2 regions of the Colwellia sp. KS18-150 genome follow, and region 1 is predicted to be linked to the other one. Evidence: predicted binding sites of a transcription regulator. Region 1 holds the regulator's gene; the other holds the start of a gene.
The links. The regulator FNR, encoded in region 1, switches genes on or off when oxygen is low (the NO sensors DNR and NnrR bind a similar motif). The targets are predictions, from matches to a motif close to TTGATCTAGATCAA.
Positions count from the first base shown of each region.

Region 2: AC27IF_RS07490 (universal stress protein) is a predicted target of FNR. The motif match lies at 3,122-3,135, and genes of this name have one in related genera.

Region 1 is NZ_BAAJMC010000019.1:9,479-15,842, reverse strand. Features, by position in the region: gene AC27IF_RS16630 (FixH family protein) at 148-642, shown strand; gene AC27IF_RS16625 (heavy metal translocating P-type ATPase) at 680-3,103, shown strand; gene ccoS (cbb3-type cytochrome oxidase assembly protein CcoS) at 3,126-3,362, shown strand; gene AC27IF_RS16615 (sulfite exporter TauE/SafE family protein) at 3,359-4,081, shown strand; gene fnr (fumarate/nitrate reduction transcriptional regulator Fnr) at 4,128-4,847, shown strand; gene uspE (universal stress protein UspE) at 5,013-5,954, shown strand; gene ttcA (tRNA 2-thiocytidine(32) synthetase TtcA) at 6,236-6,364, shown strand, end outside.
Region 2 is NZ_BAAJMC010000004.1:13,543-19,906, reverse strand. Features, by position in the region: gene AC27IF_RS07525 (DUF3718 domain-containing protein) at 1-246, shown strand, start outside; tRNA gene AC27IF_RS07520 (tRNA-Met) at 445-521, shown strand; tRNA gene AC27IF_RS07515 (tRNA-Leu) at 577-661, shown strand; tRNA gene AC27IF_RS07510 (tRNA-Gln) at 790-864, shown strand; tRNA gene AC27IF_RS07505 (tRNA-Gln) at 919-993, shown strand; tRNA gene AC27IF_RS07500 (tRNA-Leu) at 1,147-1,231, shown strand; gene AC27IF_RS07495 (Leu/Phe/Val dehydrogenase) at 1,989-3,023, shown strand; gene AC27IF_RS07490 (universal stress protein) at 3,340-4,305, shown strand; gene AC27IF_RS07485 (protein kinase domain-containing protein) at 4,404-6,364, opposite strand, start outside.

The sequences.
Region 1 (6,364 bases):
TCGAGAATAAATAAATTCAAAGGCCATGTAACACATTGTTATCTGGCCTTTTTTATTACCTCTGTGTTACTAACAAAACTAGCTCCCAGTACAGAAAAAAGCTATAATAGCGGCCAATTTCGTATAACCTAAAGTAGTTTCCATATTATGAAGTCATCTTGGTATCGTGAGCCTTGGGCTTGGTTAGTTTTTATTCTTCCTTTTACCGCAGTTGTTGCGGGAATTGCCACCTATATTATTGCTAATACCGATCCGGACACTTTGGTGGTGGGAGATTATTATAAAACGGGTAAAGCAATTAACTTAGAGGTTTCTAAAGTTAAAAATGCTCAAAAATTAGGAATGCGTTTCGACTTAAAATATACTGATGATGAGCTAATCATAAAACCTTCTGGTATTGAAAAAGTTTTCCCACTCTTGAATGTAAACTTTTACCACCCTACCCTAGAAGAAAATGACTTTTATCTGGCATTAACACCAGATGGAAACGGTCACTTTAGACAAACTTTTGATAACAACATTTCTGGTAAATGGAAGATAACTATCACACCTTTTGACAATAGCTGGAAAATTCAAGAAACCATTGCTTTACCTCAAAGTGAATTCATAGCAATCATTCCAGATCCAACCAAAGCACGTTAATGCTTTGCCATTAATGTTAGCTTAGTTAAATATTTCTATGACGATAGTAACAAGAAATTGTTTTCATTGTGATGAATTAATCCCCACTGGAATCAATTTAAATGTAAACATAAACAACAACCTACAGCCCATGTGCTGTATTGGTTGTCAAGCTGTTGCTCAAACCATTGTAGATAACAATTTAACGCAATATTATGCTGTAAGAACTGAGCCTGCTCATAAAGGCGCAGAGCTTGTGCCTGAGCAGTTGCAAAAAAATCAACTGCTCGATGAAGCCGTATTACAAGATGAATTTATTTATCAAGATAAAGAAATAAAGGAAGCCATTTTAAGTATTGAAGGCATAAACTGTGCTGCTTGTGCTTGGTTGATTGAAATGCAACTGAGCAAAAAGATAGGTATTGAAGCCATTAATGTTAATGCAACAACACAAAGAGCGACTATAAAATGGCAGGATAATAAATTAGCCTTAAGTGAAATCCTCAATGCTATAGATAGAATTGGTTATCAAGCCTTACCCTTTAAAGCCAATGAAGTAGAAAAGCGTAATAAAAGAATAAGTAAAACCTTTATTAAAAGACTCGGTATCAGCGGTATTTTAATGATGCAAATCATGATGATTGCCGTAGGTTTATATTTTGGTGCCTTCGCGGATATGTCTGATCACAACAAGGTATATTTGCGTTGGGTGAGTTTTATTTTAGCTATTCCGATTGTTACTTATGGTGCTTTGTCTTTTTATAAAGGCGCAATTAGTGCCCTAAAAGTAAAAAGGCTATCCATGGATGTGCCTGTCACCATTGCGATAATACTAGCATTTAGTGCAAGTGCATGGGCGACAATATCTCAGCAAGGTGAAGTTTATTTTGAGTCTGTTTCGATGTTTACTTTCCTATTACTTATTGGAAAGTTTTTAGAATTCAGGGCTCGCTCTCACGCAGCACAAGTTTCTGCCAATTTATTAAAACTTATGCCAATGACAGCAACAAGAATTGGTCACGGTCAATCACTCCTTTTAGAATCCATAACTAAAGAAGAGTTAGTAGCAGCCAAGTTACTGATTGTTGAGGATATTGTTTTAATTAAGCCTGGAGAAACAGTACCTGCAGACGGCGTTATCATTGATGGTCATTCACATATAAACGAAGCGATGCTTTCTGGTGAGCAATTACCTGTCAGTAAAAACCTTAATGACAAAGTGTTTGCCGGTACAATAAATGGCGATAGCAATATAACAGTCAGAGTAAAACAAAAAAATAGCCAATCTTTTTTAAGCCAACTAATTCGTTTAAGTGAACAGTCTCAAGCTCATAAGCCAAAGCTTGCTCGACTATCAGATAAAATCGCACAATATTTTGTCGCCATTATATTAATGACCGCGATAGGTACAGCACTTTATTGGCAACAACATTTACCTGAAGAAGCTTTTTGGATCACTTTATCTGTGCTCGTTGCTACTTGTCCTTGTGCCCTTTCTTTAGCTACTCCTACCGCATTAACTTGTGCGACTACACGCTTAAACCGTGATGGTATCATGATAAAATCAGCACATGTTATGGAAACTATGCCACAGATTAATTGTTTCGCTTTTGATAAAACCGGTACATTAACCACTGGTGAGTTTGTCATTGAACAGGTAAGCATTGCCAATGAAAATAGATTCAACAAGCAGGAAGTATTAGCGATTGCTGCCGCATTAGAATCTCACTCTGAACATCCTTTAGCTAAGCCTTTTAGTCCTTACCGTGATTACTCACTGCAAACAAGCCAAGTAAGAGTTGAATCAGGCAAAGGGGTGAGTGGCGTTATTAATAATCAAGAGTACAGTATAGGTAAACCAAGCTGGCAATTAGATGAGTTTGATGAAGACATCCAATCTGCAAGTTGTGTTTTACTTTGTGAGGGTGTGCTTATCGCTGCTTTTTTCTTAGTAGATCAAGTGAGAAATGATGCATCATCACTAATCAAATCATTAAATATCAATAATCAAACTCTGATGCTTTCAGGTGATAGCCAAATTGCTTGTAATAAAATTGCAAAGCAGTTAACAATAACTCAATGTTATGGCGACCTTTCAGCCAGTGATAAAATGAATAAGCTGTTGGAAATGCAAGCGCATGAACCAGTAAAAGTTGCTATGGTAGGTGACGGTGTTAATGACTCCCCTGTGTTTGGTGCGGCACATGTTTCCATGGCAATGGGATGCGGTACTGATATTGCCAAAAGCGGTGCCGATGTCATTTTATTAAATGATAAACTTTCCAGTATTAGCACCTTAAATAAGGTAGCAATAAAAACACGTCGTATCGTGTTTCAAAATTACTTATGGGCTTTTGGTTATAATGCCATTGTATTACCATTAGCCGTTGCTGGATTTATAACCCCTTACATGGCGGTTATAGGAATGTCTGCAAGCTCGATTTTAGTGATCACCAACTCACTACGTTTACTAAAAAAGTAGTCACTCAACAAAAGAGTAAAAGATGAGCATAATATACATATTAATCCCTATCGCTGTATTACTTACTGTCCTTGGTATCTATTTGTTCTTTTGGGCAGTAAAAACAGAGCAATTTGATGATCTCGAAAAGCAAGGCATGAGCATTCTTTTCGATGAAAATGAAAACCAAGAATCTATCGAAGTTAATCAGAACACTCAATCAGAAGTTGATGCAAAAGAAATAAAAACTACTCAAGCTCCTGAACAAGACAATAAATGAATATTGATATTCTCTCGGCATTTATCATAGGTTTACTTGGCTCTGGTCATTGTATTGCCATGTGTGGTGGTATAACTACCATGTTAACATCTGCACTTCCTCAGCCTAAGCATGCTAATAATCAACAGATCCCTGTTAATGGCCAAGAGCAGACTCATAATCAAGTAAACAAATTAAGCTTAATTTTTGCTTATAATATTGGCCGTATTGCTTCATACAGTATTATTGGCGCTATCGTTGGCTTTACTGGCTCAATTGCTGCAAAAAATATCGGTATGCCACTGGCAAGCTTACGTATCATTTCAGCCATTTTTCTTATTTTATTAGGGTTATATTTAGGGCAATGGTTAATGTGGATAAATCGCATTGAAGCTTTAGGAAAGGGATTATGGAAGTACATTTCTCCTTTGGCTAAAAATGTTATTCCTGTCAGTACTCCGAGTAAAGCATTCTCTTTAGGCGCTATCTGGGGCTGGCTACCTTGTGGCCTAGTTTATTCAACCCTAACTTGGGCATTAGCGAGCGGTAGTTTGGTAACAGGGGCAAGCATTATGTTTTTTTTCGGCTTAGGAACCTTGCCAGCGCTATTAACACTCTCTTTTAGTTTCGGTAGTGTTAAGCATTTATTAGCCAATGCTAAGTTACGAAAAACAATGGCATTAATATTAATTACCTTTGGTATTTATAGTTTACTTCTTGCATCTAGACAGGTGTTCTAATACCATAGATTTGTCCTAAGAAGCTATGTAAATAATCGAGTAATGTATGTCGAACAATAGTTGCCCAAGCGCACAACATATCAAATGTCAAAACTGTAGTATTAGTGAGCTTTGTTTGCCTTTTACGCTAAACGATCAAGAGCTTAATACTCTCGACAATATTATTGATCGTAAACGCCCTATCCACAAAGGCGATAAAATATTTACCGATGGCCAAGATATGCACGCACTATATGCTATTCGCTCAGGAACATTTAAAACCTATACTGTTAACGAGCAAGGTGAAGAGCAAATCACTGGCTTTCATCTAGCGGGGGACTTATTAGGATTTGACGCAATAGCTGATGCTGAGCATAAAAGTTTTGCTCAAGCACTTGAGACATCAATGGTGTGTGAAATTCCTTATAATAATTTAGACAAACTGTCTAACACTATGCCAAAACTTAAGAAGCAAGTTTTACGCTTAATGAGTAATGAAATTCGCACTGATCAAGAAATGCTCACCCTGTTAAACCGAAAAAATGCCGAGCAACGTGTAGCAACATTTTTGGTTACATTAAGCGATCGTTATCATGACCGTGGTTTATCCGCCAGTGAATTTAGACTAACAATGACTCGAAGCGATATAGGTAACTATATTGGTTTAACGGTTGAAACAATCAGTCGGTTGTTAAATCGTTTTCATAAAAATGGCTTAATCAATGTTGATGGTAAATTAATTTCTATTTTAGATATTGATGCATTAATTGATTGCGCTGAGTCTTAATCCGCTACAAAGTTTAAGGGTTATTGTCGCGATAAAATCATTTATCGTGACCCGTAAACTTCCAAATAAATTGATTTAAAACAAGCATTAATTTCATACATTTGCTATAAATTAACTATGTTCTTTTAATGGTTATATTGTTAATTTATAAAAGTGAGATTAATCATGCAAACATATCAAAAAATCCTCGCCGTTATCGATCCGACAACGGAAGATCAAAAAGCACTAAAAAGAGCAATAGAATTAGCCGCTAGTATTAAAGCCAAAACTGATACCAATGTAGAAGTTTGTGCTTTTTTAACTATTTTTGATTTTTCTTATGAAATGACCACTATTTTATCAAGCGAAGAACGTGACGTTATGTGTCAGTCAGTAATCAAAGATAAAAAATCATGGCTAGAAAATATTGTTAATAGTTTAAAAGGTGATATGGACATAAATTGTCAAGTGGTTTGGCATAACCGCCCTTTCGAAGCTATCGTAGAGCAAGTCATAGAACATGATTATGATATTGTCATCAAAGGAACACACTTACATGACAAATTAAAGTCTGTGATTTTTACCCCAACAGATTGGCATATTTTACGAAAATGCCCTTGCCCAGTGTTATTAGTTAAAGATCACGCTTGGCCTGAAAATGGTAATATAATTGCAGCACTAAATGTTGGTAGTGATGAATCTGAACACCGCTCACTTAATATTAAAATTACTGAGGAAGCCAAACAGTTAGCTTCAATTGTTCAAGGCAATGTTCATTTAGTAAATTCATTTCCAGGTACCCCGGTAAATATCGCCATTGAAATACCTGAGTTTAATTCCACAGAATACAATGACACCATGTTAAAGCATCATCAACAAGCGATGATCACTCATGCTAATAAATTTGATATTAGTGTTCTTAATACTCATGTTGAAGAAGGCTTACCTGAGACAGTTATAGAGCAAGTCGCAGAAAAAGTGGATGCAGAGTTGGTCATTCTTGGTACTGTCGGTAGAACAGGTATTTCAGCCGCTCTAATAGGAAATACAGCAGAGCATGTAATTGACCAACTTAATTGTGACGTTCTCGCTCTAAAACCCGATGGCTATGTATCACCATTACAGTAAATCAACATATTGAAATAGTTATTAGCTAATTTTTAAGATAACAAGGCGAGAAGAGTGCAATGTAATCATTGTGCTTTGACGGTTTTTAACGGAGTTAGGTTAAAGTAAGCCATAAACCATTAGGCTCTACTGAAAAATCGTCACTCTTTTTCAAGCGAAACAGAGTGATAAACTTAAAGTTCAACAGACCCTAGTTTGTTACCTCTGCCTTATAGCTTTAAAGCGCTAAAAAACCTATAATGCGCGGCGAAATTAAACCGTTTTAACTAAAGCTGCCTTTTATGAACACCTCAAAGCCCTTAACTGCGATACAACAGACTCAATTACCAAAACTTGAAAAACGCATCAGACGTCATGTCGGCCAAGCTATTGCTGAATACAATATGATTGAGGAAGGCGATAAAGTCATG
Region 2 (6,364 bases), on a different contig from region 1:
TATGTGCAAGCGAATGATAAAAACCGCTTAAGATCATTTCTAAAGCAAAATAAAATAAAGATTCGTAATATATATGGTGACCTTGCATGTAACGGTGACAATTTACTTATTTTTGCAGCGAAGGCTAAAGCGTTAGAAGTGGGTGAATTTATCATTGGTAAGCTTCCTTCAAAAACAGTGAAAGCTGAAATAGATAACCTAAGTAAATATTCTGCACATCTAGCAGAAGAAGCTAGAGATAGATAAGTAATAGTTTCTTAAGTGTCTTTATAAAAGCATTCGATAACTTTACTCGTTACGAATGCTTTTTTTGTGTAGATTACAGGCAAATTGCACAGGCAATAGCCAAACAAATAAAAAGTCATGTTTTTTCAAAAAAAACGGTTGACGTAAGGCAATCAGATTTGCATAATACGCGCCACTTGCTGAGAGGCAAGAAGGAAAGGCTACATAGCTCAGCTGGTTAGAGCACATCACTCATAATGATGGGGTCCCAGGTTCAAATCCCGGTGTAGCCACCATTCTTTTCTTAACAAGTAGAGTTCAGGACTCTTTAAAAACTTGATATATATAAATGCGGAAGTGGTGGAATTGGTAGACACGCTGGATTTAGGTTCCAGTGCCTCGCGGCGTGAGAGTTCAAGTCTCTCCTTCCGTACCATTTATATAGGCGGTGAAATAGGTAGACACGCTGCTTATGTTAGGAATGTACGGTTCCAGAGTTTGCTCTTCGAAGTAAGAGTTCAAGTCTCTCCTTCCGTACCATTTATATATGAGTAAATACATTGCAGGGATATAGCCAAGCGGTAAGGCAGCGGGTTTTGATCCCGTCATTCAGAGGTTCAAATCCTCTTATCCCTGCCATTTTTACTTATTATCCCAATAAGAAAAAATCTGCAATGTTATTTACAAATCTGTAGGGATATAGCCAAGCGGTAAGGCAGCGGGTTTTGATCCCGTCATTCAGAGGTTCAAATCCTCTTATCCCTGCCATTTTATTTGTATAAATTTATTTTCTTACTAGAAAAATATCAAAATACATAAATGGTGCATTGATTAACATGCTTTCTGCATTGTAGAAACAGCAAGTTTCAATGCCTCATGAAATAAGAGCTCAAGTCTCTTCAAAACTTGAAATATATAAATGCGGAAGTGGTGGAATTGGTAGACACGCTGGATTTAGGTTCCAGTGCCTCGCGGCGTGAGAGTTCAAGTCTCTCCTTCCGTACCATTTATATATATCCTGATATTTACCCATTCAAGATTAATAATAGACACGCTACCCATATTAGATAATAGGTTTCAGTGCCTCGCGGCGTGAGAGTTCAAGTCTCTCCTTCCGTATCATTTATATATCCTGATATTTACCCATTCAAGCTGAATAATAGACACGCTACCCATATTAGATAATAGGTTCCAGTGCCTCGCGGCGTGAGAGTTCAAGTCTCTCCTTCCGTACCATTTATATATATCCTGATATTTACCCATTCAAGATTAATAATAGACACGCTCCCCATATTAGATAATAGATTCCAGTCCTTCATGGTGTGTGAATTCAAAATTATCCTTCAATACTATTTATATATATCCTGATTAATTATATAAGATAATAGCTTCATGCTCTTTATGGGCATAAATCTCTAGTATCTCATTTTTGTATCATTTATATATCTTCTAAAAACTCAGTAAACAATCTAATAACATAAGCATGCCATTCTGTTTATATAATGAAACGGAACGGCCTCAAGAAGTAAAAAATCATAGTCAATCAACAAATATTAATGCCACGTGGTCAGTGTACCTATATCTGAACACTTTCACCTTGTCAGCTCAGCTATAATTACAATAGCCCAACTAGTTAACATAAATATGAAGTGATAAGGTTCGCACAAATAATGAAGAACAATACCAATCGGATTAATTCATTGTGAACTTAACAATAATGATCTGTTTTTTGGTTTAAGTCGTATTTAATGAGGAAATAACGCATGGCACTTTTTGATTTAGTTGATTTTGATGATCATGAACAGGTGGTATTTTGTAGTGATAAAGCATCAGGATTAAAAGCTATTATCGCCGTCCATAATACTAAACTAGGCGCTGCTGTTGGTGGGTGTAGATTGTGGGACTATGCCAGTGATGAAGAAGCACTTGTTGATGCATTGCGTTTATCTAAAGGCATGACCTATAAAAATGCGATGGCCGGGTTAAAAATGGGTGGTGGTAAATCAGTTATTATTGGCGATGCTACAAAAATTAAATCTGAGGCGCTTTTTAAAGCATTCGGAGAAGCGCTTAACGGGTTGAATGGACGATACTTAAGTGCAGAAGATGTCAATATTACTACGGGTGATATCGCTATTGCCAATACAGTAACCCCGTTCGTCACTGGTACCGAAGGTAAAAGTGGTAATCCTGGGCCGTTTACCGCTCTAGGTACATTTTTAGGCATTAAAGCCTGCGTTAAGCACAAGCTTAACCGTGATGACTTAACTGGCCTCAAAGTGGCTGTACAAGGCTTAGGAAGTGTGGGTTATGGTTTATGCGAACATTTGCATCAAGCTGGAGTAACTTTAATCGTTACTGACATCAATAAAAGTGCACTTGATAAAGCTGCGACTGAGCTTAATGCCACCGTTGTGGGCTTAGATGAGATCTATGACCAAGATGTTGATATTTATGCCCCTTGTGCTCTTGGCGCAAGTATTAATGATGATACGATTAACCGTTTAAAAGCAAAAATTATCGCCGGTTGTGCTAACAACCAACTTGCCGAGACTCGTCACGATCAAGCTTTAGTCGAAAAGGGAATCTTATATGCTCCAGACTATGTGATAAATGCAGGCGGTATTATTAATATTTCTTTTGAAGATGATTACTGTGCTGATAAAGCGACTAAAAAGGTAGAAGAGATATATAACACGCTACTTAACGTTTTTGCTAAAGCTGAAAACACTAATAAACCTACCGGTTTTATTGCCGATGAAATGGCACGTGAAATAATTAAAAATGGTAGGAAATAATAGCTATTTAACCTTGTAACACACAAGTAATGTTCAGCATATATCCTAGAGTATATTAATCACTTATTATGAAGCTAATGCAGTTTGGGTAATAAGATGTGAGCGAGATCAAAATCATTTCTTAACTATCTAGCTGATTGGCTTTCTGTTTGTAAAAATTGTCGAAAATGACAATAAATATGATTAGCAAACAAGTAACAAATATAAACAAATCTTGTTACTTAGGCTATTGTATTTATGGTGATAATTGCTAATCTTGATATTAGTTTTTTTCGGTATTGCTTTACATTACAAGCTTAAGATAAGGAAGAACAGCATGTTAAAGTTTAATAATATACTCTATGTTTATAGTGACTCAGTTGACAATAAATTATCACTAGATAAAGCCGTACAAGTAGCAAAATACAACCAAGCAACTCTAACGGTTTTGTATACCTTAACAAATGCGACAATCCCCGACACTCTTGGTTTTAGCCAAGATGATATTGAAACCTTTATTGAAAATAAAGAGTTAGAGCGAGATAAGATCATTCAAGATTACGCTGACGGATTAGTTATTGAAAAAGACACTTTACTCAACAACTCTTATATCGATGTGATTGAAAAAGTTCAAGATAATGGTTTTGATTTACTTATTAAACCCTCTGAAAATGAAGGCTTCTTAAGTAAATTGTTTGGTAGTAACGACATGGGCTTTTTACGCCAATGCCCTTGCCCTGTTTTACTGATCAACCCTGAAGAGAAACAAGACTCTCAAACCATTGTTGCTGCGGTTGATGTTGACTCTAACTACCCCGATAAAGAAAGGTGTATTCGCGAGCAATTGAATTTAGATATCGTTGTTGCTGCAGCTTCTGTTGCTGCTAATAGGGGCTGTAAACTTAAAATAGTCTCAGCTTGGTATACTCAATATGATAATTCAGTAAACTATGCTCAATACCTTAAAAAGGATGAAGGTGAAGTAGATCTGTATCTCAAGAATGCTGAAGAGCAACACCACCTAAACTTTGAAGTATTTATGAAAACCGTTCAAGGTACTATTAGCCAAGAAACACTGGACTATGTATCTGTTGAGTCAGTATCAATAAAGGGGAATCCTAGAGAAAGTCTTCCTAACTTTGCTAAATCGGTTGATGCCGAGTTAGTTGTGATGGGCACAGTTGCTAGGGTTGGTATTAAAGGCTTATTTATTGGCAACACGGCTGAAAATATTTTATATCGTCTCAACCAGTCTGTGTTAGCGTTAAAACCTGAAGGGTTTGATTCTTCTATAGGTAGTTAGGTTTAACACTACGTTTGCCCCTATTATTTTACGTTATAGGGGCAACATCATTTATCAATCAATTATACTTATTATTTGAAGAGGTATAATTACAGAGTTTAATGACTAACATTAAACTCTGTTAATTCGGTTGTTGTAGTACTATTAGGTAAGTTTAATGACTTATCGGTATATGATGTTTTTATTTCATATTTCACCATAAACTTCACCTCAGAGCTATACCATGTGGTCATATCCATTATAAAGCTACCACCATCTGTACGATTGAGAACTTTAAAACAGTAAAATTCCCCTGCAGGCACTTTTATCAGTTCAGTTGCAACAACTTCACTGTAGGTTGTCATGTTGCTACTCATAGTTTCCCATTTATTTCCAACTTCCATTGGCCACTTTTTACCTTTAATAATTCGACCATCCAAATCCATTTCAGTTGAATTACTAGAGAGGTAAGCTGTATTTATTTTTAATGCTTCAAGCGTACGTTTATCAAGTAACATTTTAGTACGAGACGAATAGGTATTATTTTCAGAGTTTATAGTTGAACTTTTTGCTAATGCTTCTTTCCCATTCGCATTACGTAGAGATTCGGGTATAGGTAGAACTGATTCTCCTTCAAGAACATAAGCAGTTTTGCTTTTATAACTATCTTCTCCTACTACACGACTCACAACTGTACCTGCAGTTGCTCCCCCCATATTGTATTTCCAGTAATCTCCCTTCAACAAGACGGGTAGTTCCATGGCACTTTCACTATATTCTTTTAATTGATAATTTAACTCATGATTACTTTTAGTTATCTCAACAAGATGTTTTTGGCTTTGATGCCCCTCTTTTTTGACCGTTATTTGATAACTACCCGGTAGTATCCGAGATTTATTTTTATAAAAAGTACCATTTCTTTCAATAATAACATTGGCATCGCTAGGACTCACAGATACATTAATATTCACCTTACTTGCTTCAATCGCCGCTAGCCTGTCTCGTTCTTGTTTTTGCTTTAAAGCAACTTCCGCAGCTAATTTATCTGCCGCTTTTTGTTCTGCTATTGCCTTTTCTTTCGCTGCCTTTTCTTTCGCCGCTTGCTTCTCTCGAGCACGTTTATCCTTTAATAATTTAGCATCAACTGCATCCTTCAATGCTTTTAGCAAAATATCATCCGCAGCGCCCGTCACTAACATACCTTGCTGTTTTTCAAAAGCTTCTATCGCCTTTTCTGTGCGTATATCAACTTCTCCGTGAGTTGGCGATTGAAAACCTAACTCCTGAAGCCCCTGCTGAATGGTTAATACTTTATTTCTTTGCTTAGATAAACGTTGCTGTTCGACTTCTTGCTTGGCAATTTTCTCTTTTTCAAGTCTATCTTTTTGCTCTTGCTCTTGTTTTTGCAATGTTAATGCGGCTTGCTTCTGCTGAGCCGCTTTATCCATTGCTTGTTTTTGCTCCGCCTGTATTCGTGCTTGTTGCTCCTGATATTGTTCGAAGCCAAAATAACCCGCAACTGATAATATAACCACAACCAAAATAGGCACTACCTTGTTAGTTGAGCTTTTACTTTTTTCTACTTCGCGATTAAGTGCTTGCGATGTCTGTGGCGGTAGTTGAGTTGGTTTTTCTTGGCTTGAAACTTTACGTGTTGCATCTTCATCTGTAGCTAAGTTTTCAGCCAAAACAACTTGCTCGCCTGCCAATATTTTTTGTAAATGCTCAACGTTTTGACAGCGTTTTTTTACCACCAGCACCATAGCTTGATTTATAGCTTGCTTAAATTCTTGACTGAATTGCTCACTTTCTATGGGTAACAGCGGATCTGTCTCCCCTTCCATAATGTCATGCTGCCTGTCAGTACTCTCAACCGGCTTGTTGCCTGTTGCTAAGTAATACATCACAGCGCCAATAGCATAAATGTCTGTATAGGGGCCTTGTTTACCACGAGAAGTGTATTGCTCTGGTGGCGCGTAACCTTGGCTGATAATGGCGCTGATAGATTTAGATTTCTCGCCTACGCTCTGACGAGCAGCACCAAAGTCAATAAGCATAGGGTTATTATTGTGCTCATTAT